Regions from separate parts of the Paenibacillus sp. FSL H7-0943 genome, predicted to be linked through region 4. Evidence: predicted binding sites of a transcription regulator. Region 4 holds the regulator's gene; each other region holds the start of a gene.
The links. The regulator Rex, encoded in region 4, represses fermentation and respiration genes when NADH is low (regulators of the CRP and FNR family bind a similar motif). The targets are predictions, from matches to a motif close to TTGTGAAATATTTCACAA.
Positions count from the first base shown of each region.

Region 1: the regulator Rex is predicted to act here: its motif matches at 5,657-5,674, upstream of NSQ55_RS03810 (flavocytochrome c).
Region 2: the regulator Rex is predicted to act here: its motif matches at 2,952-2,969, upstream of NSQ55_RS28585 (formate/nitrite transporter family protein).
Region 3: the regulator Rex is predicted to act here: its motif matches at 4,026-4,043, upstream of NSQ55_RS01135 (phosphoketolase family protein).

Region 1 is NZ_CP150148.1:861,331-869,179, forward strand. Features, by position in the region: gene NSQ55_RS03795 (AraC family transcriptional regulator) at 1-218, opposite strand, end outside; gene NSQ55_RS03800 (glycoside hydrolase family 88 protein) at 644-1,663, shown strand; gene gnpA (1,3-beta-galactosyl-N-acetylhexosamine phosphorylase) at 1,676-3,838, shown strand; gene NSQ55_RS03810 (flavocytochrome c) at 3,922-5,445, opposite strand; gene NSQ55_RS03815 (hypothetical protein) at 5,929-6,816, shown strand; gene NSQ55_RS03820 (aminoglycoside phosphotransferase family protein) at 6,869-7,738, shown strand.
Region 2 is NZ_CP150148.1:6,517,217-6,525,065, reverse strand. Features, by position in the region: gene NSQ55_RS28590 (FAD-dependent oxidoreductase) at 200-1,564, shown strand; gene NSQ55_RS28585 (formate/nitrite transporter family protein) at 3,073-3,900, shown strand; gene NSQ55_RS28580 (MFS transporter) at 4,361-5,581, shown strand; gene NSQ55_RS28575 (GNAT family N-acetyltransferase) at 5,626-6,156, shown strand; gene NSQ55_RS28570 (MOSC domain-containing protein) at 6,137-6,781, shown strand; gene NSQ55_RS28565 (GNAT family protein) at 6,876-7,424, opposite strand; gene NSQ55_RS28560 (glutamine--tRNA ligase/YqeY domain fusion protein) at 7,655-7,849, shown strand, end outside.
Region 3 is NZ_CP150148.1:233,299-241,147, reverse strand. Features, by position in the region: gene NSQ55_RS01140 (ABC transporter ATP-binding protein) at 1-1,369, opposite strand, end outside; gene NSQ55_RS01135 (phosphoketolase family protein) at 1,528-3,909, opposite strand; gene NSQ55_RS01130 (GntR family transcriptional regulator) at 4,204-4,926, opposite strand; gene NSQ55_RS01125 (hypothetical protein) at 5,014-5,202, opposite strand; gene guaD (guanine deaminase) at 5,514-6,878, shown strand; gene NSQ55_RS01115 (solute carrier family 23 protein) at 6,917-7,849, shown strand, end outside.
Region 4 is NZ_CP150148.1:4,636,480-4,644,328, reverse strand. Features, by position in the region: gene panC (pantoate--beta-alanine ligase) at 1-599, shown strand, start outside; gene panD (aspartate 1-decarboxylase) at 592-975, shown strand; gene NSQ55_RS20315 (hypothetical protein) at 1,087-1,728, shown strand; gene dinG (ATP-dependent DNA helicase DinG) at 1,855-4,716, shown strand; gene NSQ55_RS20305 (redox-sensing transcriptional repressor Rex) at 4,847-5,500, shown strand; gene NSQ55_RS20300 (amidohydrolase) at 5,487-6,788, shown strand; gene NSQ55_RS20295 (DUF5590 domain-containing protein) at 6,961-7,479, shown strand.

The DNA of each region.
Region 1 (7,849 bases), 3.1 Mb from region 4:
GTCACATCTCCGGCTTTAAAAGGCACAGATTCTCCTTTGATCTCCATGATGCCGCTATCCGAATGGCAAATGCCAATCTCCAAATGATTATGGAAATGCAGATGTTCACTTTTAATATCAGAAATCTTCCAACGTTCACCGCTTAACAGCAAGATAGGAAAGTTTATCGGTAAGCTGTAGTGGCGGTATTCAATGACGGGCTTCTTTTTTCTGGGCATATTCTCAATACTCCCATTCTTATTACGTAGGTTGAGTAGATTATAGGTTAACGTTATATCAAATTCAACTATATAAAGAGAACTTGATATTATACAATTTGGGAAAAAAGTGGCGGAGGAGAAGTTTGGAACTGTAGGAGCGTTAGCGTCCGCCTTTGTCAGCAGATTTCCACCGCGAAGAGCGGTATAAAATCAAGAAATTCTTACGAAAACAGCGGCCGGAAGTCCAAACATTCTCTGTAGTCACGGCCAATCTCGAAATATAAGAACTACTAGTTAATGGTTGAAATTGCACAGTTTAGTTATGAATATGCTTAGAATCAGACCATTTTACTACTTACAATAGAGTTAGTAAAGCGTTTACAATATGGACGGACAGCTCTCAAGCGCCTTTGGGGGCGTGTGCGAAAGAGAGGAGAAACAAGATGCTTCAATTAACTTATGACAGAGAAGAGATTTTAAGGGTCATCGACAAAGTGGTCAGAAAAACAATGGCGATGGATTTAACATGGGACTGGCCTTGTGGTGTGGCTTATTATGGGGTAACCAGAGCTTATGAAACTACAGGAAATAAAGAGTATTTGGATATGCTTGTCCAGTGGGCAGATGAATATATCGAGCTGGGTCTGCCGGATTGGACGGTAAATACCTGTGCCATGGGCCATATGCTGATCACTTTGTATGAGGAAACAGGCAATCAGAAATATTGGGATATTGTGATGAGCAAAGTAGATTATCTGCAGAACAATGCGCTTAGATTCGGAGATCATGTGTTGCAGCATACCGTCTCTATTTCTAATGATTTTCCAGAACAGGCATGGGCGGATACCCTGTTTATGGCGGCATTTTTCCTGCTCCGTGTAGGAAGCAAATTAAAGGATCAGGAAATGATTCAAGATGCCTTGAATCAATATTATTGGCATATCAAATACCTGCAAGATCCTAGCAGCGGGTTTTGGTACCATGGCTACAATAATGTGAAGCAGGATCACATGTCTGGACTATTCTGGGGCAGAGCGAATGCTTGGGGCGCATACACCATGTCGCAAGTTAAAAAGCTTTTGAAAGAATGGTATCTGTATCCGCAGTGTATGGACGTGGAGTGTTCGCTGCGCGATCAGCTGGCCGCACTCAAGCTGGTGCAAACGGAGAACGGCCTGTGGCGGACAGTACTCGATGACGAGGAGTCTTATGAAGAAGTATCCGCGTCTTGCGGTATTGCGGCTGCTATGATCAATAACGGCAATCCGCTGCATACCAAATATGTGCAAAAAGCCCTGAAAGGTATTTTGAACAATATCAGCGAAGATGGACGGGTACTGGGTGTCTCTGGCGGAACAGCGGTTATGAAGGACCGGGAAGGATACCGCAATATTCCAAAAGACTGGATTCAAGGCTGGGGGCAAGGCTTAGCATTAGCTTTTCTATCCGATATGCTTAAATAGGAGGGATCCAAGTTGTCCAAACAAACAACGGGGGCCTTTACACTGCCGGGAGAATCCGGTTATGAGGCATTGACCCTGGAATTAGCTGAACGTTGGGGTGCCGATGTCATCCGTGACAGTGACGGCACACAGTTGTCCGATGAGATTATCAACGCAGGATACGGCATTTATTCTACAATCTGCATCATCAGAGATCATAACGAATGGGCGTCCCAGAATTCAGACAAGCTGCAGCAGAGCTTTTTAATAACTAATCCGAAGGTAGCGGTACAAGATTATTTATCCATCTATCTGATGGAGGATTTTTTTGCTGAACAATTCCGAGTGAATGATTCCAAAGAGGCGTTTAAGTACTGGCAGGTTTTTGACCGAACGACGGGCGAAGAGGTTCCAAGAGAACTGTGGAATTATGAGCGGGAATCGGGAAATGTAGTCATTACTGGAATAACGCCTTGGCATAAATACACAGTCAGCTTCATGGTCTACCGGATTTGGGAAGAGATCTCCATGTACAATCACACCACGAATCACTGGGAAAAAGAGCATCTGATGCAGATTGATCCCATCTATGTAGAAACGCAAAAATATTTACTCCATTGGATAGAAGATTGGTGTCATAAGCATAAGGAAACAACAGTGGTTCGGTTCACCTCCCTCTTTTATAATTTCGCCTGGATCTGGGGAAGTGATGAGCGCAATCGCCATTTGTTCTCGGACTGGGGTTCATATGATTTTACGGTAAGCTCAAGGGCGCTTGATCTGTTTGCCAAGAAATATGGGTATTCGCTCACGGCCGAGGATTTTGTGAATGGTGGGAAATATCGGGTCAGTCATATCCCGGCGCAGCAGCGGAAGCTGGACTATATGGCATTTATCAATGATTTTGTCATCGAATTTGGTAAGCAATTAATTGATATTGTGCATAAGCACGATAAGCTGGCGTATGTCTTCTATGATGATAGTTGGGTTGGCATGGAGCCTTACAATGACCGTTTTGAGGAGTTTGGTTTTGACGGGATGATTAAATGTGTGTTCTCAGGGTATGAGGCAAGGCTTTGCTCTGGTGTAAAAGTAGATACCCATGAGATTCGGCTGCATCCCTATTTATTTCCGGTTGGATTGGGAGGGCTTCCTACGTTTATGGAGGGAGGTAACCCTACGCTCGATGCCAAAAAGTATTGGATTAATATCCGGCGCGCCTTGCTCAGAGAGCCTATAGATCGGATTGGACTGGGCGGATATTTGCATCTTGTAGAGCCTTATCCGGATTTTTGTGATTATATCGAAAAGATCGCGGATGAATTCAGAGAAATTAAAGAGCTGCATCATAAAGGCAAACCGTATCACATTAAGACGAAGGTAGCCATTTTGCACGCTTGGGGCAAATTGAGATCGTGGACCTTGTCCGGGCATTTCCATGAAACGTATATGCATGATCTGATTCATATCAACGAGGCTTTGTCCGGGTTGCCGGTTGAGGTGCAGTTCATTGATTTTGAAGATATCCGTAAGGGAGTATTACAAGAGTGTGATGTAGTGATCAATGCCGGCTCGGCAGGTTCAGCATGGAGTGGTGGAGAATACTGGAGTGACCATAAGTGCGTGGACTTACTGACAGAATGGGTTTATGAGGGCGGTACTTTTATAGGTATCAATCAGCCTTCGGCGCTTGATGGTTATGACAGCTTTTTCAGAATGGCACATGTGCTTGGTCTGGATGAGGATACAGGCTCCAAGGTAGCTCATGGAAGATGGACATTTGAGGCTAGAGATGAGCAAGGTTTAGTGCCTGAAGGAGCCAGCATAACACCTAAAAATAACATCTATCTTACGGATGGCTCAGCAGCGGTATTGTGTGAAAAGAGTGGGATGATAACATTGTCCACCCATGCCTTTGGTAAAGGAACGGGGATCTACCTGCCTTCTTTCACCTTAAGCTTTGAAAATACAAGATTGCTGTTAAATGTGATCCGTTTTGCCGGCAATGAGTTAAAGGAAACAAAGTATATTACGGATAATTTATATACAGAGTGTGCTTATTATCCAGAAAGTAAAATACTCGTCGTGATTAACAATAGCGACCAGCTTCAAAAAACTACGATCGATACGGAATATGGACAACAAACCCTGGAATTAGATCCGTTTGATACTATTATCCGAACTATTGGCGATTAATCCCATTAAAAAAGCTCAAGCCAGCGGCTAACTTGCCGATGCTTGAGCTTTTTGCTGTGAGGCCTATAGTATCTGTTATCTACTTATTTTGCTTTTATGAATTCAGCAGATTTGATCCCAGCTTGACGACCAAAAATAATGATTTCTGCAACAGAGTTGCCGCCAATCCGGTTTTGTCCGTGTAAGCCGCCTGTAACTTCGCCTGCCGCAAACAGACCAGGGATAGCTTCACCATCTTTATTTAGAACCTCTGTGTTCGTATTGATCTTCACGCCACCCATGGTGTAGTGAATCCCAGGAGCAATTTTAATAGCGTAGAAAGGACCAGTGGACAGGTCATTGTCCATTCCTGTAGTTCTGCCAAATTCGGCATCCTTTTTATTCTTAACGGCGCTGTTCCAAGTATCAAGCGTTGTTGCCAGCTTATCCTCTGGAACACCGATTTCTTTGGCCAAAGCTTCGATGGAATCCGCCTGAATCACGAAGCCCATTTTGTCATATTGTTCAACAGCCTTCACACGGGATTTAACACCGGAATCAAAGACCAGCGTAGCTGCTTTTTCAGGTAGTGTATTGATGGAAGCTGTTACTTTATCACGGGTATCCAATTCATTGGTGAACCGTGTACCTTCACTGGAAACAAGGATAGCGCCTTCCCCACGAACAGCTTCGCCGATGAGGTAGGATTTTTCTTGCTGCACAGTCGGGTGAACTTGGATTTGATCCATATCGACGGTTGTGCCGCCGAGTTTCTCAATCATCTTGATGCCGTCCCCGGTACTGCCGATTTGGTTAGTAGTAACGTAGCCTTCCAAGTCAGGTCTTACTTCGGAGATCAAATCCATATTGGCACCGAATCCGCCAGTGGTTACAACGACAGCATCTGCCGTAATTGTTTTTTCCTCTGTTTGGTTAAAGAGGACCTTGACGCCATTTACTTTGCCATCTTTTTCAGTGATTTCTTTGACATCAGCATTCACGAAAAGTGGGATTTCTTTCTCTTGTACGTTTTTTACTAAACCTTTGACAAGGTATTGACCCACAGCAGAGCCATCTTCAGGACGGTGTGTACGTTTTTCGTTCATGCCGCCTGTAATGGTGATATTGTTCAAGCGGATTCCGATGGAATCCAGCCAATCGATCGCACTCGCGGAATTATCAACGAAGAAACGAAGCATTTCTTTGTCGTTAGTGTCATGGCCACCTTTTAATGACTCTTCATAAAATAAATCATTGCTGTCTTCAATGTTTTGTTCTTTTTGGAATTTCGTTTCAGAAGCGTTCATCCCCGAAGAGGATTTGGTTGTGTTCCCGCCGGCAACCGGCATTTTTTCCAAAATAACAGGGTTCATGCCTTTCTCTTTGGCCTCAAGCGCCGCGGACATTCCCGCACCACCCGCACCGACAATGATGATATCATATTTATCTTTTAATTGATCGAATGGTGTGTAGCTTGCTTCAGATGCCCCGGAGACGGCTTCAACTTCTTTTTTCTCGTTGTTATTACTCTTGCTCTCGTTCACCTTGTCGTTTCCATTACCGCAACCTGCGGTAACGAGCATGACAGAGAGGACGAGACTCAGAGCACCAGCTGCTTTCTTTTTCATTGTTAACCCTCCACTTTTATATTTCTCTATTAAGATGTACCAAAAGAACCCGACAAAAAAGAAAGGAAGTATCAGAGGGAGTTGGAAGTGGAGAAGCGCGCGCGTCGCTGTTGTTCTCCAAACTTCAAATCTTCTACGGTTACGTCCACAGTTTCCATCGTTATTCTCTTTAGTTCATCTTCTTATTAAGTATACCATCAATCATGATTATTAGTGAAAGTTTTCACAAATTATACAAGTCGTCTATTCTAACATAGGGTAACGAAATATTGAGCGGATTAGGCGGAAAATGGACCATAAACCATATAACTAGAAGATTTGGCGTGAGATTTTCTCACTGTAGAAGTGGTAACTGTCACGGATTAGTAAAGCGGTTTTTGTTCTTCTGGATTTTTAAATGGTAAAATGAGAGTATTGCCTACTAGTCAATCCGGAAAGACTAACATGAGACATAGGAACAAATTCTAATTAATAGGTGAGAATATGGAATTTAATAACGTAATAAAAGAAAAAGTAAAAGAAGATAACTATAAAGTGTTTGCTTTACTAAGCCGCTATTTGAATAATACCCCCGACTTTATTAACAAAGAAGAAATTGAAGAAATCGTAAACTGTGGTGTATCTTATGAATACGCTTTTGGTTTAATGCTGGCTGCTGCTTTTGGGATGGATACGGTTGATAATGTTGATGATAAGGAATTGTTCAACCAATATTTTAGCAATATGCTTCATAAGCTTGATGCAAATGAATATTATGACAATCCATATTATAAAAATATCAAGATACCAACTATAAAGATTAATAATAGTGAATTAAAATATGAAAAATATAAACCTTTTGAAGGTTTTGTTTGCAATGATATCATCCGGACAGAAGAGGGAAGACAAATTCCTCAGGTTGGTTTTTTTCAAACTGAATTCATGTTCCCGGCTGTCTTGGAGAATGAAAGAATCTGGATGACGATCACACCAAATGAAATAGAAACAATGAAAGAAGCTGTTCATAAAGCGTTTGGGAATGTTCTTACATTTGGGCTTGGACTTGGCTATTATGCTTATATGGTTTCTGAAAAAGTTAATGTTGAAAGCATAACGGTTGTTGAAAAAAATCAAGATGTCATTGATTTATTTAATAAATATGTACTGCCACAATTCAGTAATGCTCACAAGATCAGGCTTATCCAAGCAGATGCTTTCGAATATGCAGAACAACATATGTCTAAGGAAAAATATGATTTTGTATTTACGGATTTATGGCATGATGTTTCTGATGGAATGGATATGTATTTAAAAATGAAAAAGTTTGAAAAGGAAAGCCCGGATACTGTATTTATGTACTGGATAGAACAATCTATTTTATGTTATTTGTAATTTTGAGTTGCGTTAATCTGTTGTAGCTGACTCCGAAAGGAAGAACCCATTTTTGAAAACTCCTATATCTATCATAAATTGGCTAGAGCACAACGAAATCATAAACGACTTATTAAATCAGGAAGACAGCTTAACTGCGCATACAATGGATCAAGGATTTGAAGCTGAGGTCATGAGGATTAATTCTGATCAAGAGAGCTATGTACTGAAAACATGGAATAAGGAATCCAGACCGGATGTCCAGTTTCAATATCGTTTATTGGATGTTCTATCCGAACGAGGAGTAGCCGTCTCTAAACCAGTGGGCTGGGGAATCAATCCGGAGGGACATAAGGTGTTGTTAACAAGTTTTGACGGAACCCCTATTCATAAAATGAATACCAGGAAAATGAAGGAACTCGCAAGCCTATTAGCAAAAATACATAAAATTCGCGTTGAAGAGATTGGAAATATACAACTGCCAAAATACGATTTCATCGGCTACTTTTTCCCTGAAGCTAAAGAACAATCTGATATTTATAATGTATTGACTTCTCTGGTTGAGCAAACTCCAATGAAGCAAGACTGTATCATTCATGGGGATTTTCATATCGGAAATATAGTGGAGGATAAAGAGCGATATACCATAATCGATTGGACGAACGGCCAGTTGGGAGACTCTAGATATGATTTTGCCTGGTCACTTATTCTGCTGAAAATATATATCTCTGAGCGTTATGCTGATGTGTTCAGAACTGCTTATCTATTGGAAAATGATATGGATCAGGAAGAACTTGAGATCTTTGAAGCTTGGGCATGTCTACGGTGGATTTTGCTGAATAGAAGAGGTAGCACACCGAAAGGGCCTAATACAACGAAGAGAGTGAAAGGCTTAATCGCTAATAATCGGTTTTTAAAAAAGATGGATAGTAAATTGTTCTGATGTACGCAAGGATGGATGGATTTTCTGGGAGATTGGAAATGTAGTGTAACACCGTACATTATTACGTTATTAAATTATTTGTGGTATATTAAAGGTAGAAAAGACGTAAAA
Region 2 (7,849 bases), 1.9 Mb from region 4:
GTGGCGGAAAAAAACTTAAAATTGTGAACAATATGAGGATATAGGTAAAAAAGACTTGTAATGTGATAAATATCACAATATAATCAGTTTATAAAGTGAAATAAATCACAACTAGCCCATTGTTGATCAGATTCCATCATTGATCGGTCATGCAAGTCAAATATATAACCCGATTGTCCATTTGAAGGAGGAAGAAATAATGAAAGTAGCTGTCATTGGATGTACCCATGCCGGAACCGCCGCAATTGTAAATACTGCCCAGCTTTACCCGGATGCCGAGATTACTGTATATGAGCGTAATGATAATATTTCCTTCTTATCCTGTGGAATTGCCTTGTATGTAGGTGGAGTGGTTAAAGACCCAGAGGGGCTATTCTATTCTTCACCAGAAAAGCTTGCAGAGCTTGGCGTAAAGACCAATATGCGTCATGAAGTAACTGCAGTGGATACGAAGTCCAAAACATTGCGTGTACGCAATCTGGAGACAGGCCACGAGTTCGCTGACACCTACGATAAGCTGATTATGACTACAGGTTCATGGCCGATTGTGCCGAAGCTTGAAGGATTTGAACTCGAGGGGATTTTACTTTCCAAGAACTATGATCATTCCAACACTATTATAGAAAAAGCTAAACAAGCGAATAAAATCACCGTCGTCGGCGCTGGATATATCGGCGTTGAACTGGTGGAAGCTTTTCAAATGAATGGCAAGCAAGTTACGCTAATTGATGGTGAAGATCGCATTCTGAGTAAATATCTGGACCAAGAATTTACTGCACCGATCGAACAATCTTTTCAGGATCATGGGATTAAATTGGCACTGAATGAGAAGGTCAGCTCTTTTGCAGGCAAAGACGGTAAGGTAACAAAGGTTATTACAAGCAAAGGTGAGCATGAGACAGATCTGGTCATTCTCTGCATTGGTTTCCGTCCTAATACTGAACTCTTAAAAGGTCAAGTCGATATGCTGCCTAATGGTGCCATTGTAGTCAATAACTATATGCAGACTAGCTGCCCGGATGTATATGCCGCTGGCGACAGCTGTGCGATTCATTACAACCCTACAGGCAAACACGCCTATATCCCACTGGCAACCAATGCCGTACGGATGGGAACCTTAGTTGCGCGCAACTTGGTAACAGAGACCATTCCTTATATGGGTACACAAGGAACTTCGGGCATTAAGATTTATGAAGACAATATCGCTGCAACAGGGCTTACTGAAGAAGGAGCTAAGGCTGAAGGAATGGACGTAGAAACCGCCATGATTATTGATAACTACCGTCCAGAATTTATGCCCACCTTTGAGCAGGTTCAGTTAAAAGTAGTGTTTGATCGCGCCACACGCCGTATTCTCGGGGCTCAAATTATGTCCAAGATGGATCTGACGCAATCGATCAACACAGTGTCTGTATGTATTCAAAATCATATGACAATCGACCAACTAGCCTTTATCGATTTCTTCTTCCAACCGCATTACAACAAACCTTGGAACTTCCTGAATACAGTAGGTCTTCAAGCGCTGCCGACAACAGTACCAAGCAAAGAGGCTGTAACGGTTTAAAAAGAAACGATTGTTTCTGAGTGATTTATCGACGGAAAAGACAACCTTATAAAGCTAGAAAAGCAGCGATTCTCCTGTAACGGGAGGATTGCTGCTTTTTTTGTTAGGTGCAGAATGATTAGCTGCTTGGGTAGATGCAATCCAATGGCTTCGGTGATGGTAGCGAGCCAAATGTGCTCAAAAGCTACGAATAGGGTCAACTGAGTCCGATCGTGCCGAGTCATCGCCCCCTGCAGAAGCTTTCTGACTCAGGAGCTCTGTATAAGGTCATCTGAGTCCGATCGTGCTGAGTCATCGCCCTCCGCAGAAGCTTTCGGACTCAGAAGCCGCTAATTAGCAAATAATCGCCGTTTGAGCGTGGTTTCGGACTCCAATGCAGCTATTACATAGAATGAGGTACAACTAGTGTGTTTTTCGTGCCAATAGCGACTATGGGGTCCTATAGCGAGCCAAATGTGCTCAAAAGCTACATATAAGGTCAACTGAGTCCGATCGTGCTGAGTCACCGCCCTCCGCAGAATTTATCGGACTCATAAGCCGCTATATAGCAATTAATCACCTTTTGAGCGTGGTTTCGGACTCCAATGCAGCTATTACATAGAATGAGTTACAACTAGTGTGTTTTTCGTGCTAATAGCGACCATGGGGTCCGATAGCAAGCCAAATGTGCTCGAAAGTTACGACTAGGGTCAACTGTGTCCGATCGTGCTGAGTCATCGCCCCCCGCAGAAGCTTTCGGACTCAGAAGCTGCTAATTAGCAAATAATCGCCGTTTGAGCGTGGTTTCGGGCTCCAATGCAGCTAATACATAGAATGAGTTACAACTAGTGTGTTTTTCGTGCCAATAGCGACTATGGGGGCCTATAGCGAGCCAAATGTGCTCAAAAGCTACGAATAGGGTCAACTGAGTCCGATCGTGCTGAATCATCGCCCTCTGCAGAATTTTTCGGACTCAGAAGCCGCTATATAGCAAATAATCGCCGTTTGAGTGTGATTTCGGACTCCAGTGCAGCTATTACATAGAATGAGGTACAACTAGTGTGTTTTTGGTGCTAATAGCGACTATGGGGTCCGATAGCGAGCCAAATGTGCTCAAAAGCTACGAATAAGGTTATCTGAGTCCGATGTCCGGGTGTGGGCCAAATATGCTCAAAAGCTACGATTAGAGTCATCCGAGTCCGATAGAATGCCGATAGTGAAGTATGACGATAGTGAGGTATGACTACAGTGAGGTATAGCTACAGTGAGATCTTGCTGCATATAAGGACAACTGTGTCCGATAGCTGCTGCGTACGCTCAAATGTAATCCAACGAAACAAGATATGCTGGCTTAGCCGGTCATACACAAACTTCTATTTGTGCACAGGTCGCAGTAAATTTGACATGTCAGTGAAAACTTTCACTTAGTTTTCTCAAAGTGATAATTATCACGTTAATGTGTTTTACGACACGCTACAATGGTCATAAAGGAACAAATTTGAAGTAAATAGATGAAGGGGATAGGAACCATGGCTTATAGCAAACCGCAGCAAATTGCCGAAGTAACTGTAGAGAACGGCATAAAAAAAGCTCATAATCCGCTAAGTACCGTACTTATTCTGGGCTTTTTGGGAGGAGCGTTTATTGCGCTCGGGTTTTTATTAGATATTCGCGTCATTGCTGGCGCACCACAGGAATGGGGTTCCATTGCTAACTTTATCGGAGCCGCAGTTTTCCCCGTTGGGCTGATCATGGTACTCCTTGCAGGTGGAGAACTGCTGACAGGGAATATGATGGCCGTGCCGCTCGCTTTTATGGCTAAGAAGATTTCTTTCTGGGAAGTTGTGAAGAATCTTTTGCTCATTACGATTAGTAATCTGGCAGGGGCATTATTTGTAGCTTATTTCTTCGGTCATGTGGTGGGTTTAACTTCAGAGGGTGTGTATTTAGAAAAATTGGTGGATATGGCTGGTCATAAAATCGATGCAGAATTCTTTCCGGCATTTGTTTCGGGTATCGGCTGTAACTGGCTCGTTGCGCTGGCCGTATGGCTCTCTTATGGAGCAGATAACTTCAGCGGCAAAATCCTTGGTATTTGGTTCCCGACGATGGCCTTTGTTGCGATCGGATTCCAGCACGTTGTAGCTAACATGTTCCTAATTCCAGCAGCTATTTTTGAAGGTTACTATTCATGGGGGCAATACTTCACTAACTTTGTTCCCGTCTGGCTCGGAAATCTAACGGGTGGGGCAATATTTGTCGCAGCTGCCTATTGGATGGCATACTTGCGTAAAGCACCTACGGCTATTCAATCCGTAGATAGCATGTCCGGCAGCAGTGTCAAAAAACACGCTTAAGCTCGTCTTATAGAGCACTCCATAGAACATTCAAGGTCTGCCTTATTGGTGGCGTTAATGTTTTAGGGGTGCTTTTTGTTATGTAGACACAAAAAAATCCGCCGTGATATATCCGCGCTCGGGGGAACGAAATCGGATCACGGCGAATTTTGAAGGGGGAGTGTTTCTAGGCTCTATTACCCCGTCTTTCTAAAAGCGAATCAGTTTCTTCTTGTTTAGTTTGCTTTACGGACGACAGCCACGGCTTTAAAATAAGAATAGATATTAGAACTAGGGAGGACTGCGGACGTGAACCCCAAGGAAGACGGGATATTTCATGCGATATGTGCGTCTTATCCTCTAGATTTCATGCGTACTTTATCACGATAAAACGTCAATGTGTATGCTTGCTCATAGCCCTGTTTTGGGATGATACTGGATGAATTAATGACACATATATAACAGGGGATGTACACTACTTATGAAGTTTTTACAGGCATATCCAAAAGAAGTGAAAATATTTCTAATTGCCAGCCTAATTAACGCAACAGGTAGTGCGCTGATGTGGCCGCTCGTTACGATGTATGTATTTGATGAGCTTGGACGCAGCATGTCAGATGCTGGACTGGTGATTCTTATTCAATCGGTTGGTGGGATCGTGGGTCAACTACTCGGGGGCTCACTCTATCATAAGGTAGGCGTTAACCGGCTGATTGTCGGAGCGCTCGCCATGAATGCTTTGGCACTGTTCACCTTGCCGGCAGCTAGTAACAACTGGACGTTATTTATGGTAGCAATGGGACTGGTAGGATTATTTAATTCCTTATCATTACCTGCCATTCAGGCATTTATCGGCTTTCGTTTCACGAAGCAGCGTGGTGAGCTGTTTAATGTTATTTATGTCGCCAATAATATTGGTGTAGCACTGGGGACGGCATTAAGCGGGTTTTTGGCCGATATTTCCTATATGCTAAGCTTTGTAATGAATGGTGTAACTTCGGCGGTATTTGCGGGTTTCTTTTTTATATATCTGAAGAAAATCGGTGGAGAACCTGCGCATGAGGTAATGGGGCATCAGAAGAATGAACCAGAGAAACAATCCACGTGGAAGCTAATGGGGCATACTCGTATTTATCTTTATATGGGGATCGGTTCTTTGTTCCTGCTTCTCGGTAACTCTATCTGGAATACAGGGGTATCTCCGTTCATTATTTCAGAGGGCTGGCCTAAGAAAACTTATGGTTTTCTCTGGACACTGAACGGTATTTTGATTTTTGCAGCTCAGCCATTGGTAACAATGATTAAGCGCTGGTTCGCGTCTACCTCAACGGCGCAAATGACTGCAAGTGCCCTGTTTTATTTGGGTGGCTATGCGTTTCTTTTGTGGATGCCTAATTATCCTGGCTTAGTGCTCGGAATGGTGCTTGCTACACTGGGAGAAATGCTGATTTCTCCAGCGATGCCATCCTTTATCTCGGATCATGCGGGGCGCAGCGCACCGTTTTATTTGGGACTAAGCGGAGGGATTGGTGCAGTCGGGAGAGTCATTGGCCCTTACTTCATGGGCAGACTGTATGATAGTGGTGGTTTGGCACCAACAGCCTGGCTGGCCTGTGCGATGGCGCTGCTGTCTGTAGGATTTTTCGTCATCCATGCTTTATTCAATCGTAAAGGCCATTCGTTAGAGCGGTCCCTAGGATAACTATATGAATTCTATAGAGGTGCAAGGCAAGGGGTGTACATCTTATGAAACAAATCAACAAGGCAAGGTTAACTATTAGACCATCAGAGATTAAAGACGTGCGAGAACTGATTGATCTGGACCATCTGATTTGGACAGAGGATACTAGCCCGGGACCTATGTTGTGGCGCTCACAAGAAGATTTCTTACTGAATGCTCCCCCGGGATCACAGCTCGTAGCGCTGCAAGATGACAAGCTATGTGGATATGTCGGGTTTGGCTGCCCTAGTAGAATGGAGAGCAACCGGCATGTGTGCGAGGTTAATATTGCTGTTCATCCGAACTATCAACGTTTAGGCATCGGCCGGCAGCTCATGGAAGCCATTAAGGAACACGCTGCGGCGCATGCTATTCGTAAACTTCGCCTGCGTGTATTATCCTGCAATGAATCAGCGATTTCTTTTTACAGGGAATGCGGTTTTATGGAAGAGGGGCGTCTGCGGGAGGAGTTTTATCTTGGCGGCCGTTATGTGGATGAGATATTTATGAGCTGCATGCTGACAGGAGGAAATGGATATGGAGATCGTCTCGCTTAATGTCGGTCGGCCGGTGACGGTGGATTATCGGGGAAAACCTTTGGAGACCGGAATTTATAAAACGCCTGTAGATGGATCAGTTCAGCTACATACCAATGGATTTGTTGGAGATGGCCAGGCAGATCTTAAACATCATGGAGGTCCTGACAAGGCGGTATGTGCCTATCCCATTGAGCACTATCCTTATTGGGAACAGCAGCTGGGAAAGAAACTGGAGTACTCGGCTTTTGGAGAAAATATCACCACAACGGGTCTACTGGAGACAGAGGTGTGTATTGGCGATGTATATGAAATAGGCACCACTTTGCTTCAGGTTAGCCAACCACGATACCCTTGCTTCAAAATCTCACAAAAGCATGGACCCGCAGATCTACCGGCTCAAGTTCTGGATACAAGGTATAGCGGATTTTACTTACGTGTACTTCGTGAAGGAATGATTTCAACCGGCGATGCAATTGTCAAAAAAGAAAACGGAGACAGCAATGCTTCCGTGGCGCATGTACTGCATTTAATGCAGGTTGGGCTGCAAGAGGAAGCTGCTCTGGCAGAGCTTGTGGAGCTGGAAGCTCTCTCAGCCGTAGTACGGAACAAGTTTCGAAAACAACTGGGTATGCCAGAGATCTAATCTTGGTCTGCACAATAAAATAAACCTGGGGGCGTATGCCAGCCAGGTTTATTTCTGCTTACGTGTTTGTTTAACTTTGCTTTGCTTAAGTAACTTAGCCGAGCAGCTGCCACTCACTACGCAATAAACCATATACGGCGTGATTCACGTAGCCATCGGGCAGCTTTTCTGCCTGTCTGATCACACCTTCGAGCACAAAACCAAGCCGTTCAGGAATTGCCCGGCTAGTTACGTTGGCGGTTGCGCAGCGAATTTCTACCCGCTGCAGCTCCATTTCAAGCAGGGCGTAGTCTACTAGAACTCGGCAGGCACTGGTCATATAACCTTTGCCTTCATATCCATCACCAAGCCAATAACCAATCCCTACGGAACGGTTATGCCAGTCAATCTGGTGATACCCAATGACGCCAGCGAGCTCGCCTTGGACCCAAAGTCCAGCAGTGAAGGCGCCATTGTCGGTGCCTTGTTTTATAGCATTCTTAATGAAATTAAGGGTGTGATCCTGTTCCGTAACGGCATCAACCCAAGGAAGCCATTGCCTAAGTCGTTCCCGCGAGCGCTCCACTAACGCGAATATGTGCCTAGCATGCTCAGGCATGAGTGGCTTTAAGATAAGCTCTTCGTCGATGACATAATTAAACAAGCGGTTGCCTCCTTTTCGGCACAAGGCCTTATGTATGATTATGGATTTTTTCTTATGATTATCATGCTACTCTATCGCCCGCAGAGAAGTCAAAAGGTCTAAAGATGCTAAAAATTGGTCCAGGCCATGTGCCCCCTTTTATTGAACAATCTACAGTTAACGGGTATATTAGTAGGAAACATGTTTATACAAGAAGTAGTGTAACACTACAGAACGAAAGGTTGATAGCTGTGGAGAACCGTACTACCCCCTCCAATTTTATTAAAAATGTTATTACCGAAGACCTCCGTACGGGTAAAGTAAAAGAAGTTGTCACACGCTTTCCGCCGGAGCCGAACGGTTACTTACATATCGGACATGCCAAGGCGATTTGGATTAACTTTACACTGGCGGACGAGTTCGGTGGCAAGACTAACCTAAGATTT
Region 3 (7,849 bases), 2.5 Mb from region 4:
CCCGATCTGCTGCTGAAATCGCATGGCTGGCCCAGTTGATCATTTGGCTCACCCACTGCAAAGGTCCGAGAAGCATCCCAAGGTAGGTCACCAAAGCGATTAGCGTACCGATGGATAATTGGCCCTGTAGCACCGTTTTCCCGCCATAAAACCAAATTAATAACGTACCCACACCAGCAACCAACGCAAAAGCAGGAAACATCCCCTGCCATAAGCCTTCGATCCGAATATTATGCCGAACCAGCTCCTTATTGGCGACTGTATAACGTGACATCTCTGTTGTTTCCTGACCGAATGCTTTGACTACACGAATTCCCTGCAAAGAATCGCCAACCAAAGCGTTTAATCTAAAAATAGATCTCCACTGCTGGTACCAACGTCTGCCAATCATCGGCCATAACACGGTCGACAGCACCACCATAAGCGGCATAGGCAGCATAGCAAGCAGCGTTAGCTTCCAATCCATACTGAACATAATAGTGAAAATAGCGATTACCCGCAGCGATTCACCCGAGACCCAGATTACACCGTCAGTCATAAATTGCCGCATCGCCTCTGAATCATTATTCACCCGTCCAATAAATTGCGAAGATTGTCTTCGGTCGAAAAAAGATAAAGATAATTTCATCAAGGAATGATACACATCATGACGAAGATCACCCATGATTTTGGAACCAATCCATACCCCTATAAGTCCACGTAGCGTCTGCATTAAAGTAATTACTAAGGATGTGGCTGCTAGCCCGATCACAATCCATAGAAGCGTTGAGCCCATATCCTTTTCTGTCAACACATTATCAACGATCATCTTCGTCAAAAATGGTGGAACAAGCTCTACCAATGTAGTAAAAATCAACATAATCGCCGCGGCGATCATTTGGATCTTATAAGGCTTAGCGTAGCTCAGCATCCGAAATAGAACCTTGCCGTTACTCTTGCACACCGGACAAGCTTGCGAATCCTCCGGCAGTGGATTGCGGCATTTTGGACAATTCCTTGGAAACTCTTTTTCAGAAGCGGTTGGCCGTTCCTCGCCTTTAGCTACAGCGCCAATTAATTTAGAAGCAAAACCAAATATAGAGGTAAGTGATGCTGTATAACGTATAAGTATAATAGGCCCCTCTTGGGCATCCACAAGCAACGATCCGCCGCCTACCCCGCCTACTACCCGGGCATCAGTAATATTCGAGACTAGAAGCTTTGAGACCAGTTTCCCGTCCGTCCCCCAAACGGAAACCTCCTTCTCAGTCAATACAAGCCACTGCTCACCGAATTGCCCATCTTTCATTAAATCAGATACAGAGTGAAATAAAGGTTGTTCTGTAAGCTGTATTTCTATAGACTTGGGAAGTTTATCAATAGATGTCATACATTTCTCCCCTTTCTTTACCCACCTATTTACTCACATATATTTACAGTGGTAAAGATGAAAAAATGATTATAATTGTTTTGTATGGTTACTTGAACAAATAAAAAGACACCTCTAAAGGTGTCTTTTTGTATTACTTCCTATGGTTGGCTATACGCTTATTTCAAAGCTTTCCATACCCAGTTCTCTACTTCTGGCAAATCAATACCCTCTTCACGAATGAATTGGTGATGTTTCTTAACGATAGCATCCATTTCATCTGCGATCGCTTTATAGTCGTTAGCATTAGGTAAGCTCAGAACAGCTTCCTTCGCCAAGTCAAAGCGGTCCATTTGATTCAATACGCGCATATCGAATGGTGTTGTGATATCGCCATTCTCGCGGTATCCGTGTACGTGCAGGTTATGGTTATGGCGATCAAAGAACAAGTCTTTAATCAGACCTTCATATCCGTGGAAAGCAAAGATAACTGGTTTATCTTTTGTGAAAAATTGATCAAACTCTTCGTCAGATAAGCCACGCGGATCTAATTTTTGACTTCTCAGTTTCAACAAGTCTACCACATTGATATATCTAATCTTAAGGTTCGGCAGTTTTTCATGCAGGATAGAGATGGCAGCCAAGCTTTCGATAGTTGGTTCTGTACCTGCAGAAGCAAAGACAACATCAGGCTCTCCACCTTGATCGGTGCTTGCCCAGTCAATAATCTTCAGTCCTTTATCCACCAGCTCTTGTGCTTCATCCGCACTGAACCATTGTGGACGAGGATGTTTGGAAGAAACAATCAAGTTAATTTTTTGACGGTCATTTAAGACGGTGTCAAAGACAGCCAGCAAGGAGTTGGCATCAGCCGGCAAATACTCACGGATAAATTCTGGTTTTTTATCAGCCAAGTGACCTAGCAAACCTGGATCTTGGTGAGTGTAACCATTGTGGTCTTGTTGGAATACAGTTGAAGTTGCTACCACATTCAATGATGGAATATCCGCACGCCAGCTTTGATCTGTTGCTTTACGCAGCCATTTGAAATGTTGAGTAATCATCGAATCCACGACACGCAAGAAAGCTTCATAGCTTGCAAAGAAACCATGGCGACCTGTCAATACGTAACCTTCAAGCAAACCTTCTGCCTGATGTTCAGACAATTGGGAATCGATAACACGGCCATAAGAAGCTAGGAATTCATCATTCGGCTCAATCACTTGATCCAACCATTGACGTTTCGTCACTTCAAAGACAGGTCCCAGACGATTGGACATTGTTTCATCCGGTCCGAAAATTCTGAAATTGCGGTTCTCTTCGTTCAGAGAGATAACATCTTTCATGTATTTACCCAGAACGGCCATATCTTGTGCTATTACTTCACCTGGTTTGGAATTATCAAGTGCGAACTTACGGAAATTCGGTAAGTTTAGATCTTTAATTTGGTTGCCAGCATTAGTAACTGGGTTCATTCCCATACGTCTGTCGCCAGTTGGCAGAATCTCAGCAAGTTCAGCGTTCAGACGACCATTGTCATCAAATAATTCTTCTGGTCTATAGCTGTTCATCCACTCCAATAACGCTGGAGCATGCTTCATATTCTTTTGATCCACTGGAATCGGCACCTGATGGGCACGGAAAGAGTTCTCATTCGGAACACCATCCCATTGCTTTGGACCCGTCCAGCCCTTAGGAGAACGGAAGACCAACATTGGCCAAACCGGACGCGTAAGGTCATTGTTGTCACGTGCATTCTTTTGAATCGCTTCAATTCTTTCAACGATGGTATCAAGCACCTTAGCCATTTCCGGATGCATTAGATCAGGATTTTCGCCTTCAACGAAGAACGGTTCCCAACCCATACCTTTAAAGTATGCAGTAATTTCTTCTTTGGATTGACGAGACAGAATCGTTGGGTTACTGATTTTGAAACCATTTAAGTGCAAGATCGGCAGAACTGCACCATCAGTAACTGGATTGATGAACCGGTTGGAGAACCATGAAGCCGCTAATGGGCCAGTTTCAGCCTCTCCATCACCAATAACAACAGCGGAGATCAAATCTGGATTATCCAGAATTGCACCTACACCATGGGATAGAGAATAACCTAATTCGCCACCTTCGTGGATCGATCCAGGTGTTTCAGGGGCAGCATGGGAAGCAACTCCACCTGGGAAAGAGAATTGTTTGAACAATTTCTTCAGGCCTGGGATATCTTGTGTGATTTCCGGATAAATTTCAGTATAGCTACCATCGAGATAGGAGTTCGAAACCATGACCTGACCGCCATGACCAGGGCCCTCGATATAGAACATATTCAAATCATATTTAGTAATGACCCGATTCAAATGGGCATAAATAAAGTTCTGGCCAGGAATAGTTCCCCAGTGTCCAATGGGCTTAATCTTTACGTCTGCTTCTTTCAGCGGTTCTCTTAACAACGGATTATCTTTCAAATACAGTTGACCTACAGAGATGTAGTTAGTTGCGCGCCAGTATGCATCAAGCTTCTCTAAATAAGTTTTTGATGAGTAATCAACATCCATGGATAATACCATTTCTTCCACTCCCCAAAATTTTTTCTGTGTCTACATTGCCGTAATTTCTTCCACAAGTACATCATACCGCCGCGAAAAATTAATTCAACCTTTTCAACAAATGATACGGTCCAATTTTGTGAAAATATGAACATAGTATGAAAAACGGTGTCAATTGTCAGTAAAAATAAGTCAATATTAATATATATGTAAAAATATGGGCTGGAGTTTGCGGGGGATATTTACTACTTGTCCTTCATCTATTTTGCGCAAAATAAAAAAAATAAGACCGAGAAAAATTCCCCAGTCTTACTTTTAATGAACGGACACAAAGGTATTAAATTTTAAGTATTTATAGTGGAAGCGCATATGGGAGAATTCAAATGGCGTGCCATTATCTAAAAAGAAAATCCCTTCCATAATGCTTACTGGCTCATTTGCCTGCAAATGCAGCAGCTCTTGATCCGTAGCCTCAGAGGGTTCTGCGGATATCGATAAAAAGGATTTGGTTACCGCCAGATTTCGTGAATCCTCCAAATAATTAAAGATAGATCCTTCAATAATGGTCTGATTTAAATTCTGTACAATTTTGATTGGGATATAACCTGTTTCAATCATAAAGGGTTCATCATCAAAAAGACGTAAGCGAATGATTTTGTAAACAAAATCATGAGGGCCTAAAAACAGATCCCGCTGTAGTTCTTCCGTTGGTGGAATGACCTCAAATTTCAAAACTTTAATCTTTGGCTTCTTCCCATTCATTTGAAAATTGTCGGTGACACCTAAATTAGAGCCTTCGTAGTTAAAAATAGATTCATTTTTTATGTATAAAGGATTTATAAATGTCCCTGAGCCACGCTTTTTAAAAATAATGCCGGCATTTGCCATTTTAGTCAGAGCACTTTTAATAGAACTACGACTCACTTGATAAGTTTCACTAAGCGTTCGTTCATCCGGTAATTTCATATCGGGAAACTGCCCAGCAAAAATTTTCATTTTTAAGTCATCAATAATTTGTTTGTAGACAAACTGTGTCATGAAGTACTCCTTTTCAGGTCGATACAAGTTTTATTTCAATCTTTACTATAACATAATAACCAGACGTTTATAATCTATCCGGCCAGCTTATTTACGTCGGCGATTAGTCATGCGATTGTACATCACTAAACCCGCAATGACCATGCCCAGCGTCCCCATACTACTTGCTGATTCAGCCTGCATACCAAACAAAATACATAGGTTAGTGACCAAGCTTTTTGTAAGTACAGCAACAATAATTAACATCAACGGGCGCCAAATGTTGTATCTTCTCATCCAGGCAACACTCCTAATCCAATTTTCTCAAACTATTGATCGATTTCATCTATTATATCACAAGATAGTAACCGCATTCATTTCCTATAACCGTAAAGGAATCGAAGCACACCTGCATTTTTTACTTCCCTCTATCTTTTTCTGTATTCTAGCCTAGCGAACGTGACGTCTATGTGTCATATTCGCTTTCAATTCCTCAGCTCCTCCTATCCGTCAATTACGCCTTTATTCGACTTTTGGTCTGGACTTATCCTTTTTCACGGATTATAATAACGAATGCACACCAAAAGACGAACATTAAGGCGGAAATCATGAGAAATTATATGCAAATATTCCTAGGCACTTCATTTTCTAGCCTATCCCCAAAAGAAATTCAAATTTTAAAGGATCATCTCTTCTGTATCAATTCGGATGGGATGATAGAAATGATCGTTGCACCGGAGCACGCCGACTATCAACCCTTGCTTGATGCTTATCAAGGTCAGGACAATTTTCATGTATTAGCCGAAGGCCAGTATTTTTTGCCCGGCTTTATCGATCTGCATGTCCACGCGCCACAATGGGCTCAATCTGGAACTGCATTAGATATCCCGCTCTATGATTGGCTAAATACTTATACCTTCCCACTGGAGTCTAAATTCTCAGATCTGACTTTTGCAAAAAAAGTCTACGATGACGTGGTTGGCACTTTGCTCGCAAACGGAACAACTACAGCACTTTATTTTGCAACGGTGCATAAAGAGGCCAGTCTATTATTGGCTAAAATATGTGCGGAAAAAGGGCAACGTGGACTCGTTGGAAAAGTGGTTATGGACGATCCACAGGGAAATCCTGAGAATTATCGTGACTCCGACACCCACACCGCACTAGTGGATACGGAAGAATTTATACTAGCTGTACAAGAACTCGCTAAATCTACTAAACAAGGCGTTTATCCAGTAGTGACACCAAGGTTCATTCCAAGCTGCACTAATGAGGCTTTACAAGGCTTGGGAGAACTTGCCGCTAAATATGATACGTATGTGCAATCGCACTGCAGTGAAAGTGATTGGGCGCACGGTTATGTGCAAGAACGATTCCAAAAGAACGATGCTTTTGCCTTGCATGATTTTGGTCTGCTCAGTGATAAATCTGTCATGGCTCATTGTAATTTTTTAGATGAAGATGATGTGAATTTGTTTGCAGAGACAGGAACAGCTATTGCGCATTGTCCGATATCCAACGCGTATTTTGCCAATAGTGTCATTCCGATCGCTGACTTCCATGCCAAAGGCGTTGAGATTGGTTTAGGCTCTGATATTTCCGGAGGTTTTTCACCTAGTCTCTTCGATAACATTAGACAAGCCGTAATGTCTTCAAGAATGCTGGAGGATGGTGTGAATCCCTCACTTTCTGCACAAAACCGCGGAGTACCGGGATCACGAATTACGATCCATGAATCCTTTTATCTTGCTACCGCTGGCGGCGGAGAAAGCTTAAGCTTACCTATCGGCCGGTTACTAGAAGGTTATGCATGGGATGTTCAAATAATCGATACGAAAGTACCCTCGGCGAAATTGCCCGTCTTTGATGAGAGTGAAGATTTGCAAGATATTTTTCAAAAGATAATGTACCTGGCTAGACCTGAAAATATCCGTGAAGTCTGGGTACAGGGTGAAAAAGTTCATTCGCGTTAAAGATTAATTAAACTAGAAAACTTAAGGTGGGCATCGGAGTGAAAACACAAGTAAACGTACAAGAGCAAGCACATTTGGAATCACAGCTACTAACTGTCCTACCCGATGAAAAAGTTTCATTTAGTAAATCCGTCATTCTCGGCTTTCAACATGTATTGGCTATGGATGTCTATGTAGTGCCATTCCTTATTGCGATGTTAATCGGCTTACAGCCCAATCAGTCCAGCGCGTTAATCCAATCCACCTTTATTGCCGCAGGACTTGCAACGATTGTGCAAACCTATTTCTGTATGAAGCTGCCTATCGCTCAAGGTCCTTCTTATGTTCCGCTGGGTGCGATCGTCAGTATTTATGCAGCTAGTGGTGGCGGAGAGCTCGGTTGGAGCTCCGTGTTAGGTGCCAGCTTAATCGGGGCTATCCTGGTTATTATTTTGGGTTATGCGGGGATTTTTAATAAAATCGTTAAAAACTTTATTCCGCCTATCGTAGGTGGCACAATCATTTTCATTGTAGGTCTATCTTTATTGCCTGTTGCGATCAGAGATAATATCTACGGAGCCTCCGGCGCTTCAATTAATCAAAATGTATTATTAGCCCTTATTTCAGGTGCTACACTGCTTATTTTTGTGGTTCTCGGTACTTTGTTCCGTAATAAAGGATCTGTCTTCCGAATTCTTTCCGTAATGATGGCGTTAGTAGTCGGATGTATTTCCGCTAATATTATGGGCGTTTTAGATTTCTCAGCGATAAGTAGTGCCAAGTGGTTTAGCATGCCGCGGATCGCTTTTGTTGATTTCGGCTTTTCCTTCAACTTTTCAGCTATTATCACCATGGTTATTATTTATATCGTGCTGCTGGCTGAAACAACAGGCACATGGTTTGCGGTCAGCAATGTAATCAATAAACCTTTGACAGACAAAAATATTAACCGCGGCGTAATTGGAGAAGGAATTGGCTGTCTTATTGCTTCT
Region 4 (7,849 bases):
AAATGTATCCGCAGCCTACTCGGACTACGGTCTCGGTATCGGAGCTTACTACCCGGCTTTGTGGGGCTTCCCGCCCTGGGCATTTTGATGGTGTAACCACAGTGGTTAATAAATTCTTCAATGTCGTACAGCCGGATTATGCTTTCTTTGGGCTGAAGGATGCTCAACAAGTTGCAGTGCTTCGCCGAATGGTGTCCGATCTTAATATGAATGTCGAAATTATTCCTTGTCCGATCGTTCGTGAAGGGGATGGACTTGCACTCAGCTCACGTAACGTATTCTTGTCTCCAGAGGAGCGTAGTCAGGCATTGGTGTTATCTCGTTCCTTACGTGAAGCACGTCAGTCTATTGAAGAAGGAAAAGTAACAACCGTTGCTGAAGTGCGGGAATTGTTGACATCGGTTATTTCCAGCTCTCCTCTAGCGATGATTGATTATGCGGAGATCCTAACATTCCCTGATCTTGAAGGATTAGAGGATGAAGCTCTTTTATCAGAAGTGGATGGGGAAATTATTATAGCGCTCGCCGTGAAGTTTGGCAGAACACGCTTGATTGATAATAATGTATTTATACCAAAGGAGGTTGCTGCACTTGTTTAGACATATGATGAAATCCAAAATTCACCGCGCAACAGTAACGGAAGCGAATTTGAACTATGTGGGCAGTATTACCATTGATGAGAGCTTGATGGAAGCCGCGGACATTCTTGAGAATGAAAAAGTTCAAATTGTGGATAACAACAATGGTTCACGACTGGAAACCTATGTAATCCCTGGACCGCGTGGAAGCGGAGTGATCTGTCTTAATGGTGCCGCAGCTCGTCTTGTTCAGCCGGGCGATACAGTAATTATCATTTCCTATGCGATGTTGTCCTCGGAAGAACTGGAGTCACATAAGCCAACGGTGGTATTCGTGGATGAGAATAACAAACCAGTGAAGCTGGCTGATCATGAATTGCATGCTACAATCGCTTAATGTATGGACTTACGCCATGTAATGAATGGCAGGGATGAAAGACCCCGATCTCGCAGAAAATGAAGTCAGGCAAGCTGAACTGATTTCATCTTCAGTAAGGGGGGATCGCCCATGTTTCAACATTTGTTTGCTGAAATGAACAAGGTGCTTCAGGAGATCGTAACAGATTACCCTACAGCGGAGGGTGCCCGCCGGAACGAGCTTTTATGCAATTATAATATGCTGCATAGACTGAGCGATAAAGTGATGGATGAATGGCTCGCTTTTGCTGAGAAGCTTAGTTCCTTTCGCGAAAGTGCTGATTTTACAGCAGTGGTCGAAGAGGAAGTGCCGGAACAGGAAGCACCAGAGCTATGTATGGATTCCTTTGTAAGAGGTCAGGGGTATTATAAGCTGCTGATGTATGGAAAGTGTATTGATCAGTTTAAAGAAGTTATTGCGCAATACCCGGATAGCTTGGCTGCTCGATTATATTTAGCCATCTCTTATCTGCAGGAAGGTGACGGTGAGGCCGCTTGGAGTCATCTGAACCATATGCTGGGCTTGATACGGGAAACCAAGCTGAAAGCCATGGTTTATAATGCTTTAGGCTGCATACGAGCCTCACAGGAACGTTTCAATGAAGCGCAGGAATTGTTTGATCTTGCTTTGCAGCATGACCCTGCGCTTCCGGAACCAAACGTTAACTTAGAGGTATGCCGCCGTCGTGGAGGGAAGCTGCATTTTGGAAATCAGCTGGTTTCCCTTTTGTAAAAGAATAACTGTTTTGGAAATTTCCATTCAAGCGATGCATCCCCTGAACCAGTGGTGTGCATCGCCTTTTTTCGCAACTTCTGTTATGCTGATTAAGAGTCTCAATTGAAAGGGAATAGAATTATAATGAAATTTGCCGTGCTTGATTTTGAAACAACAGGAACCCAATCCGTGGGTGAAATTATCCAGGTTGGCCTTGCAATTATAGAAGAAGACCGGTCCATCTCCCGGGTATATGGTTCCTATGTCAAGCCCGGAACGCCGATTCCTCCTTTTATAACAGGTCTGACGGGGATTACCGAAGATGATGTTAAGGATGCGCCTGAGCTGGATGAGATGATGATGGAGCTTGTTCCGCTCTTGGATGATGTTGTGCTTGTAGGGCATAATGTCGCTTTCGACTTCCATTTTTTACAAAATGCTTTAGATCGTTGTGGTTATTTGCCATTTCAAGGGCGGATTTTGGATACGATTGATTTTCTGAAAATTTGCTTTCCTTCGCTCACATCTTATCAACTAGGCTCTGTCAGTGCTCATTTTGGAGTGACACATGATCGTCCGCATCAGGCAGATAGTGATGCACTTGCGACTGCTTTAGTGCTGTTGAAATGTCTTGAGGAGCTCTACGAGCTGCCGCTGCTTACGATCCAGAGACTCTGTGAGCTGTTTACCGAAGAGGATAGTGATCTGGGCTGGTACTTTGATGGTCTTCTGCGAGAGCGGGAAGCGGAGACGCTACAGCCCGAAGGTGATCTGACTTTCTATCGTCAATTAGCGCTTGCAGTAGGAGATTGGACGGAGTTAGCGCCACCTAGAGATGAGCATGCTGAGAATCCGCTAGCGAATTTATCTTTTACTGATTATATGGACGAAGTAACCAAACGACTTAAAGACACATTACCGCAGTATGAAAGCCGGGAAGCTCAGGATATTATGATCAATGAGGTGATGACGGCACTTGCCGAAGACAAACACCTACTGATCGAAGCGGGCACAGGAACCGGTAAATCGCTCGGTTATTTGTTGCCTGCCATATATCAAAGCGTTCGCACCAATGAAAAAGTCATGGTCAGCACTCATACCATTAATCTGCAGGACCAATTGCGCGAGCGGGATATCCCTTTGTTAACGCAGGTAGTTCCTTTTCCGTTTAAAGCTGCTATTTTTAAGGGAAGAGGGCATTATTTGTGTCTGCGTAAGTTTGAGCATAAAATTAATAAAAAGGACTTTATAAGCCCAAGGGAAGATGCGCTTACTGCAGCTCAGATGATTGTATGGCTCACTCAAAGTGAATCAGGGGATGATGAAGAGCTGAATTTAAGCGGCCGGGGCGGTGACTTCTGGGAGACGGTGGCAAGCGATACCGATTCCTGTCTGGGCCGTTCTTGTCCTTGGTTCCGCAAATGTTATTATCATAGGGCCAAGCATGAAGCTGGGATTGCTGACGTGGTTATTACGAACCACTCCAAGCTATTCGCAGATGTTAAGGCTGGGCACCAGCTGCTTCCGGCTTACGAGCATCTTGTCATTGATGAAGCACATCATTTAGAAGATGTGGCTGGTAAACATCTTGGCATGCATATGAAGCATTTCACTGTGGCACACACGTTATCGCGACTGTATAAAGATAGCCGAAACGGACAGCTTCCTGCTCTGCGTCAGATATTACAGTCGTCAGGCAGTGAAGAGGCTTCAGAATGGAGCGGAGTCATCGATCGGATCTACCCGGATCTGCTTACTGTCAAAGAAACCTGGGATGCACTCAGCGACAAGCTGTTCAGCCTATTGCCGGAACGCAGTGATGCAGGGGCAGGAGAAGCGGGACAACTGGTTATGCGGTTGCTTCCCGCCCGTAAGCCGAAGGATTGGGATGAATTGGTTGCGCTAGAGAACACTATGAATCTGACGTTAAGCGACATCATCCGTAAGGGTGATAAAATGCTTAACGAGATGCGTGACCAGGAAAGCCAATCCTCAGCAGACAGCCTTGTTACTGATATTAGCGGTTTATTTAAAGATTTGGCTTCCATACGTGAGCAAGTAAGATTCTTTATGGGGCTGAATGACGATAATGTAGTATATTGGCTGGAGGCAAATGGAAATTACCGCAGCAAATCACTACAGCTGTATGCCGTCCCTGTGGATGTTAGCAGCCAGCTTAAAGAGTTGTTCTTCGATAAGAAAAAAAGCATCGTGCTTACCTCGGCGACGCTATCTGTAGATAAATCTTTTCAATTTATGATTGATAATCTCGGACTTAACGAAGCTGTAGAAGAGGGACGTCTAATGACCTCACTCCTTCCATCTCCCTTTAAGTATCGCGAGCAGGCACTGCTAGTTATACCGCGTGATTTTCCTAGTGTGAAGGGGAGTGTGGGCGATGCTCGATTTGTCGATACACTCGTACAGTCATTATCGGAAGCTGCTAAAACAACACGTGGGCGGATGCTGGTTCTGTTTACTTCTTATAAAATGCTGCGTCAGGTATATGATCCGCTTAAAGAGGCTTTGGCCTCACAAGAGATTACGGTGCTTGGTCAAGGCGTGGAAGGTGGCAGCCGGAGCAAGCTGATCCGGCGCTTTCAGGACAGTGCAGCATCCGTATTGCTGGGGACGAGCAGCTTCTGGGAAGGTGTAGATATTCCAGGTGAAGCACTGACTTGCCTGGCCATCGTGAGACTTCCGTTTCAACCACCGAATCACCCGTTGGCGGAAGCGAAGTCGGAGTTATTGCAGGCCCAGAAGAAGAATCCGTTCATGAAATTATCTGTTCCTCAAGCGGTTATTCGTTTTAAGCAGGGATTCGGAAGACTGGTTCGCACGGCGCAGGATCGCGGAATAGTTATTGTTTATGATACAAGGGTTATTGAATCTCATTACGGGAAGTATTTCCTTTATTCATTGCCTGGTCCCAAAATGGAGCATATGCTTACTGATCAAATGGTCCCCCGCATAGCGGAATGGCTAGAGGATGGTGGCGCTTCTTAAAACGCTCGTCTTCAGTTTAGCTCCTCCTTATCCTTAAGGGCGGTGTGTTACAGTACCGTCCTTAATAAGGAGAGGTAGACGTTTGAATATGGATTTTCACAAGAACATTACTATTTTTAGGAGGAAAAATATGAAATCGGATAAAATATCAGAAGCCGTTGTTCGCAGACTGCCTGTGTACTTGCGTTTTTTGAATGATCTCCAGAATCGCGAAATATTAACAGTTTCCTCTCAGGAACTTGGACAAAAGCTTGATCTTAATCCCGCACAGATTCGTAAGGATTTAGCATATTTTGGTGACTTCGGCAGAAAAGGTATCGGCTATGATGTAACGTATCTTATTGAGAAAATCCGTCATATCCTGAAGCTGGATCAACAGCTTAATGTAGCTTTAGTTGGAGCAGGTAATCTCGGACATGCCTTGTCTAATTACAATGCATATCTCAAAGATACTATGAAAATCACGGCTATATTTGATTCGTACGCTCCTAAGGTTGGACGTAAGATCAACTCCCTTACTGTGCAACCGATGGATGAACTAGGCAGCACAATTCGTGAGCAAGGTATTCGCATTGCCATTATTACCGTACCTGATTCAGAAGCTCAAAATGTAGCAGATATCCTCATTTCTTCTGGGATTGAAGCGATTTTGAACTTTGCCCCTGTGATTCTGAAGACACCACCGAATATCCGGGTGCATGCAGCTGATTTTACAACTGATCTGCAAAGTCTTGCTTATTACTTGCGGGATGGAAAGGAAGAAAGTGAACATGAACAACAATAAAACGATAATTAAGGGCGGGTATTTTCTGACTCCGGGAACGGATGAGCCGGTTCTGAGTGGATATATGACTATTGAAGATGATTTAATCACTTACATAGGAAAAGAAGAGCCTCAGATGGAAGCTGGAGTGCAAGTGGTTGATGGCAGCCGTCTGCTGTTCATGCCTGGACTTGTAAACACACACGGTCATGCGGCGATGTCTTTGCTGCGTGGATATGGAGATGATTTAGCGCTACAAGTGTGGCTTCAGGAGAAGATGTGGCCAATGGAGGAAAAGTTCACCGGTGATGATGTATACTGGGGAACCTCCTTATCTGTATTGGAAATGCTGAAGGGTGGAACTACGACCTTCCTCGATATGTATGATCATATGGACCGAGTAGCCGAGGTAGCTGAGTTATCAGGTATCCGTTCCGTATTGATGCGTGGTGTGATCGGGTTATGTCCAGAGGATGTACAGAATCACAAGCTTGCGGAAGCGATTTCTTTTGCCCGTAACTGGCATGGAAAGGCTGACGGTAGAATTACTACTATGATCTCGCCACACGCCCCTTATACTTGCCCTCCTGACTTCCTGGTTAAGTTCGTGCAGGCAGCGCATGATCTGGATTTACCGATGCATACGCATATGTCCGAAACGAAACGTGAAGTGGAACAAAATGTGGCGGATTACGGGTTGCGTCCTGTAGCTCACTTAGAGAAGCTTGGAATGTTCACACGTCCCTCGATAGTTGCACATGGTGTTCATTTAAATGATGAAGAGATTGAGATCTTGGCTCGCCATAATGTGGGTGTATCTCATAATCCGGGCAGTAATTTGAAGCTGGCTAGCGGAGTGGCTCGGGTTACTGATCTTCTAAAAGCTGGTGTGAAGGTGTCTCTTGGCACGGATGGCGCGGCAAGCAACAATAACTTGGATATGTTTGAAGAGATGCGGCTTGCAGCTCTCATTCATAAGGGTGTCAGCGGTGATCCAACGGCTGTCCCTGCTCCAGAAGCTCTGCGTATGGCTACAGAATATGGCGCGCAGTCCATCTTTTTAAATAATGTAGGCAGACTTGCTGTAGGGATGAAAGCTGATTTCATTGCTATTGATATCGATCAGCCGCATTTGCTGCCACACACAGATCTGTTGTCTCATGCAGTTTACTCTGCTAGCGCTAAGGATGTTGAGCATGTGTGGGTGAATGGTAAACAGGTCATCAAGCATGGACAATGCTTAACCCTGGATGAGGAAGCTATCCGGCGTAAAGCGCAAGAAGTCTTCGAAGGTTTATTGAAGCGTTAAGTCTGGAGAATAACGAATAATTAATAGGCTGCGACTTTTTGCTTTTAGCAAAAGTTGCGGCCTTTTGTGCATTTTTAAGGCTGAGAAAGCTAGAAAATTATGAAATTTTGGATAAACACGCAGGTGTGTTATATAATCAAAAAAGATATATTACTAGAAAGGGAGCTGTACCTTGAAGAAAAGGAAAAAATGGATCCTCCTGGGGTCAGTTCTGATTCTGCTCCTGGGGTTTGGACTTATCCAGTTCTATGCCTATATTATGAAAGATCAATGGAACGAGCGTGATATCGCTAAGGATGTTGCCAAAACCAGAGCGGGTCTAACAGAGGTAACCAAAGCACAAAAATCGGTTTGGGATGAAAATGCAGTGTACTGGGTATTAACAGGGAAAAATGAAGCCGGGACTGCTCTTATGGTCTGGGTCCGCTTTACGGTAGATGGAAAATTTGCTGAAGGCGACGACGCAGTGTTTGCTGAGGAACTAAGTAAAGGAACCTCGGAAGCCCAAATACGCGGCATTATCAAAGCTGATCTTCCGGACATAACGATTGAACGCTTGCTGCCGGGAGTATATAACGGAGAGTATGCTTGGCAGCTTTTTTATAAACAAAGCGGTCGGTATTATTATCAATTTTATCGCTTTTCGGATGGGTCCCGAATGGGCGAAGGTTACAGTTTACCTAAAAGTTAAGCTGAACATAAGGAAATTAAGGGTGGCATAGTAAACAAGCGAACTTATTATAAGTTCGCTTGTTTACATTTATTTGATGTACAAAAGTGATATACTAAGTGATATACTGAATGGGTGGTTATCACCGAATATTCCCTTAAATTCACATACGAAAATAGGCCGATTGATTAAAAATCAAGGCCGATTTTGTCGAAAGTGAGGAATTTATTTGGTATTGATGGAAATATTTAAAAAATTAAATTTTAAATATATTCACATTTATTTTGAAATTAGTATATACACCTGTGATATACTACTACTTGTAATTAGAACAGCAATAAGAGACTTCAGTCTCTCTGATGAGCTCTCAAGTAGCTATAAATTATTATAA